2 linked regions of the Mastigocladopsis repens PCC 10914 genome follow. The protein of the gene in region 2 interacts with the protein of the main gene of each other region in a pairwise test. Links are inferred from orthologs where the notes say so. Each region holds a gene or a part of one and is shown on either strand. Other genes may lie near its edges.

Region 1 (2,764 bases), 2.6 Mb from region 2 along the record:
TGGTTTGATACGTACCTGCGTGGCACTTTAAATTTATATAAAGATATGGCAGCAAGAAGTGCATACCGACAACAACTGTTAGTCGGACCTTGGGCGCATTTGCCTTGGAATCGCAAAGTCGGTGCGGTTGACTTTGGTGTCAACGCGGGAAGCCCTGTAGACAGGATGCAATTATGCTGGTTTGACCAATTCCTCAAAGGTATGGATACAGGATTACTGAATGAGTTGCCAGTTTGGTTATTTGAGATGGGGAGTAATTTTTGGCAAGCTTTTCCTAATTTATCTATATCAAACCAGCGATCATATTTTTTGTCAACCACTGGACTCGCCAGCATCAGGGAAGGCGAAGGCATTCTCACCACAACTTGTCCTGATTGCACTGATGACGTATTGGTTCACGACCCTTGGCGACCAGTTCCATCATTGGGTGGTCATGCTGCGATTCCTGCTGGTTGTTTTGAGAGAACGCATATTGATTGCCGTTCAGATGTCTTGACTTATACCACTGAACCGCTAGAGACAGACCTGTATTTGGCAGGTGATATTGTCGTTGAAGTCTGGTGTAAGTCTGACAAAGCCAGTTATGATTTGTGTGCAGTTCTGTCAGATGTGTATCCTGATGGGAGAGCGTACAATTTGGCTCAAGGTTATCTTCGTTGCCAAGACGGAACTCATTCCCTCAAAAGAACAATTCAATTACAGGCGACTTGTGCAAGAATTGCCAAAGGTAATGCCTTGCGACTAAGTTTGAGTGCGGCGTGTTTCCCAGCTTATGCGATGAATCCTGGCAATAGTTCAGAGTTGAGTATGGATGCTGAGATTATCACTTTGACGGTGAGTTGCACAGGTGAGAGTCAATCGCAAATCTTATTACCAGTGGTTGAACCATCTTGATTGATACTCATACCTCACACTGTAAGTAAAAGGCAAAAGGCAAAAGGTCAAAGGATTTACTTTTCCTTTTTCCTTTTTCCTTTTCCTTTCTCTACACCTGATGCTTATTTAATATTAGCTTTAGCATCCCTCACTGCAGCAACAAAAAATAATCCTGTCAGTGGAATGCTGAGTCCCAGGATAATTGCAGTTGTTTGAGTACCCAAATCCGGTTGTCCAGAACTGAGTTCAAAAATGGAACCTACCGCCGCTATTGCTGTAATACAAGAACAAGCCAGAAATAAACCACTTTTTGGAGTAACTGTATTCACTACTGTGATCACCCTATGCTACTGGTTTGACAGCCTGATGTGAAAAGCCGTGCTTAGATAGCTCTTGTGCCAAAGCCAAAGAGTTATCTACGCGATCTACAAATACCACACCATTGAGGTGATCCATCTCGTGCTGAATGCAGCGTCCGAGCAAATCTCCAGCCTTTAAAGTCCGGGGACGCCCATACTCGTCTTTGTAAGAGATTTCTACAACTTGCGGGCGCTTCACATCCAAGTAAACCCCTGGAATACTCAAACATCCTTCTTGCGCCACGCAGATCTCACGGCTCACCTGTTTTACAGTGGGGTTAATCAACACCAGTGGTGGGTTAGCTGGGTTATCTGGTTCGCAGTCAATGACAATGAGTTGTTTGTGAATTCCCACTTGGGGTGCAGCCAAACCAATGCCATCCTTGCTGTACATAGTTTGCAGCATTTCACGTACCACTTGGCGAATTTCTTCGTCTACTTTAGGCACGCGTTTAGCCCCTTGACGGAGGACGCGATCGCCCAAGTAATGAAGTTCCAATGGCGGATTTTGTAACTTTTTCTTCTCAACAGCGATTTCTATAGGCATGATCCTGTAACTCACTTATATGGGCTAGGTCTTATATCGTGTCAGTTCTTTAATCTTAACAATTCCAGCGCCCTAGCTGGACTAGGTAAAACCGACTACTTAGAGGTCATGGTATCCTCAAGTGCTCTGGCTATTTACCACCCGCCGCGAGTATAAAAGGTACTGTTATTTCCTACAAAAACATCGGGGTGTAAAGTGGTAAAGTTGTTCACTAAACTTGACTATCTGCTCAAAGAAACTTTCTTGGGTTTGCAACGCGGCGGATGGATGAACTGGGCGGCTGTGAGTACTGTCGCTGTCTTACTATTCTTATTTGGCATGAGTTTGCAAACTTCCTGGCAATTAGAAAAACTGCTCAACCAATTTGGTAGTCAGTTGGAAGTCTCAGTTTATCTCCAACCAGATGCGAGGGCGGAAGTGATTTCGCCACTTGTGGCAAAAATGCCAGAGGTAGAAGATCTCAAAACAATTACCAAAGAGCAAGCTTGGACAAAGTTAGTTCAGGAACTGGGAATTTCTGATATTGAGGAAGCCACCCAGCAACTAGGTCATAATCCTTTGGTAGATGAATTGAAAGTGAAAGCGCGAAACTCTTCTGCTGTACCAACCTTAGCAACGCAACTTGCAAAGTTAGAGGGAGTTGATAGCGTGCAGTATGTGGATGAAGCTGTCAAACGCATCGCCCAATTACATCAAGCTTTGAACTGGATATCACTAACCATTACCATCATCCTCTCCTTAACCGCAGTTGCTGTTACCTCAACCACCATTCGCCTGATTGTCATAGCGCGTCGTCGGGAAATTGAAGTCATGCAACTGCTGGGGGCAACTTCAGCGTGGATTTATCTACCGTTTATTTTACAAGGAATGACCTTTGGCTTTCTTGGGGGTGCTACTGCCTGGAGTTTCATCAGCTGCATTCAACAGTTCCTCAGCCAGTGGTTAGCCAATCAACCCGAATTTATTCGATTCCTTAACAACG
Region 2 (2,955 bases):
TGCTTTCTTGGCTGGGATGGGGTTTGTCGTTGCAAATAAAGCTTTAAACAAAGGGAAGAGTTGGAGATGTATTTCCCTGGCGACTTGAGTTTGACCCGAATCAAAGGCGTGGATCATCTTTTGTAGTTGGTTTCCTACCAGATGAGAAGCCACACTGACGACACCCTTTGCCCCTATTGCTAGCAAAGGCAAAGTCATGTAATCATCACCAGAGTATATCTGGAATTGTTTTGGCGTCAAGCGACGGATTTCACTTGCCTGGTCTATGTTGCCGGTAGACTCCTTAATTCCGACAATGTTGTCAATCTCTGCTAACCGAGCAACTGTTTCTGGTTGAAGATTTTGACCAGTACGACCAGGGATATTGTATAACAGCACTGGTAGGTCGGGCGTAGCCTGAGCGATTGCTTGAAAGTGCTGATATAGCCCGGCTTGCGGGGGTTTGTTGTAGTACGGAACAACGTGCAGTGCGCCATGTACTCCTATTTTAACCGCCTTTTGGGTAGCGGCAATTGCTTCTTTAGTGGAATTGGAGCCACACCCTGCTATCACAGAAGCTTTTCCTGCCACTGCCTGCAACACCACACAAAACAACTGGTATTCCTCCTCCCACGTTAGGGTAGGCGATTCTCCCGTGGTGCCACATACCACGATTGTATCCGTACCGTTGTCAGCTAGATGTGCTGCCAGTGCTGCTGCTACATCATAATTCACACTACCGTCTTCTTTAAACGGCGTAATCATAGCGGTTAGAACTCTGCCAAAATCTACCACCCTCTTTTCACTCCTAAATATTCCTTTTTGTTCTTCCTTTTTTTGTGCTTGGTGGTTTTATATTGTCATAACCTATCTGACTATGACTTTCAAGCGTAACTTACGCATTAGCCCTCTGTTCTGCGTTTTTTGTCATCTGTCATCTGTCATTTGTGCTTTGCTTGGTTGTTAGATGTTGCTTGCTCTACTAACCACTCATTGCTAACTAATGACTCATAACGACCGCAGGTTTTAGCAGATTTTTTTCTACTAATAACTCAGCAACTTGTATTGCATTCAAAGCTGCGCCTTTACGGACTTGGTCGCCACATAGCCACAGTTCTAAGCCGCACGGGTGAGAAATATCCTGACGAATTCTTCCTACCAAAACTTCATCTTGACCTGTCGCTTCAATTGGCATGGGAAAATGATTTGCCTTCCAATTTTCCACCAATTTCACACCAGGTGCTTGACTTAGAATTTCTCTCGCCGCCTCAGGGCTAAATGGTACCTCAAATTCTAGGTTAATCGCTTCTGAATGGCTACGTAGTACGGGAACCCGTACACAAGTTGCAGTAATTCTTATATCCTGAGTCCCAAATATTTTACGAGTTTCGTTAACCATTTTCATTTCTTCCTCGCAGTACCCTAAATCGTTCAGCGGGGAGTTATGCGGGAATACATTAAACGCCAATGGATATGGAAAGACTTCAGCAACAGGTTGCCTACCTTCTAAAATGGCACTTGCTTGGATTTTCACTTCTTCCATTGCCTTAGCACCAGCGCCACTAGCAGATTGGTAAGTTGCGGCAACAAGGCGCTGCACTGGTAAAACTTTATGTAGGGGCCACACTGCTACTGCCATCAAAATTGTCGTACAGTTGGGGTTAGCGATAATACCTTTGTGGTCAGATGCAGCTTGCGGATTCACTTCTGGAACTACCAAAGGAACTTCTGGGTGCATCCGAAATGCGCTAGAGTTATCTATCACCACAGCACCAGCCGCAACAGCTTTTGGTGCCCAAGTTTTTGATGTGGAACCACCTGCACTTGCCAGCACCAAATCCACATTCTCAAAGGCTTTTTCGCTCACAGGCTCTACTGGCAACTTATCTCCCTTAAAAGACAGTGTTCGCCCTGCACTGCGTTCTGACGCCAACAACTTTATATCAGAAACGGGGAAATTACGCCTTTCTAATAACTCTAGCAACTCTTTACCAACAGCACCAGTCGCTCCCAAAATAGCTACACAGTAGGATTTAGACAAATTGGCTTCCTCCTTTGATGTTATGTGCAATTTCTTCTAAGAATTTAAAGTTTAAATGGCAATACTAGACACTAAATAATCCTTTTAATAAGCTTTTGATTATTTTTAGCCAATAATTGTAATTCTTAATTTAATACATTTATTTTGTTGCTTATGCTGATTCATGTGGCAATTTACAATAATTTATTACTCAACCTCAGATACTATTAAAATTCACATTATACAGCAGACTACCTTCCGAATGTTTCGATAACACAAGCTTCTCCAATCTTGACTGAAGACAAGAATTCTGCATATAAGATCTGTTGTCAAGATGATTGGTGTACTATGATCCAAATGGACTGGAACTAGCAAGCCGGTAGACCGACCTATTCCCCAAGGCAGATAGCCCCAACGTTACAACTTTGGCGTGCCAACTGCTGCTTGAGAACCAGGATATCACGGTGTTAACCCTTTGGTAAAAAACAATTTGGAGTTTAAATTGGTAAACTAGTTTGCGCTAAAGTGTCAAGAACTTTTACCAACCAAAGGTCTAAGGATAAAAGATGAAGAAAGGATGAAGGATGAAGTCAGAAGGAATAAGCAGGATAAAAACTCCGTGGAGAAAAGCTTCAGGCATTGTATTATCCTTGTCTAGATCCCCCCGATGCATCCTTGTGGATACTTCTAACTAGGGAGACATAATTAAACATAAAATGCATCTGCCCAGAGAGTAGATAGGATAAGCCTTTTCCCTTCTGCCACACCACTTGCTTTATGCAGGCGTTGCCTTGACTACAGTGGCTCCTCTGCCTTCTACTTAACTTCGTACTTCACACTTATTGCCTTCAAGTAGATACCTTTCATCCAAGTCAGGAAAGTTTAACTTTTAAGACGCCATAAATGGTGTCAGCTCGTAATAGTAAAAAGAAATACCAAAATAGATAGAGACGAAG

Evidence for each region. The genes of interacting proteins can lie anywhere in the genome.
Region 1: the proteins of MAS10914_RS0113290 (region 2) and def interact in binary tests that used the Escherichia coli proteins (3 or more experiments, as listed by UniProt). The link is inferred for Mastigocladopsis repens PCC 10914 from one-to-one orthologs.

Annotation. Positions count from the first base shown.
Region 1 is NZ_JH992901.1:5,068,282-5,071,045, reverse strand. It holds def (peptide deformylase), read right to left. Parts: upstream 1,783-2,764; coding sequence 1,219-1,782; downstream 1-1,218. Other genes in the region: MAS10914_RS0124535 (cell division protein FtsX), read left to right, coding at 1,978-2,764; MAS10914_RS0124545 (hypothetical protein), read right to left, coding at 999-1,205; MAS10914_RS0124550 (CocE/NonD family hydrolase), read left to right, coding at 1-894. UniProt on the Escherichia coli protein: Removes the formyl group from the N-terminal Met of newly synthesized proteins. Requires at least a dipeptide for an efficient rate of reaction. N-terminal L-methionine is a prerequisite for activity but the enzyme has broad specificity at other positions.
Region 2 is NZ_JH992901.1:2,502,542-2,505,496, reverse strand. It holds MAS10914_RS0113290 (aspartate-semialdehyde dehydrogenase), read right to left. Parts: upstream 2,021-2,955; coding sequence 980-2,020; downstream 1-979. Other genes in the region: dapA (4-hydroxy-tetrahydrodipicolinate synthase), read right to left, coding at 1-774.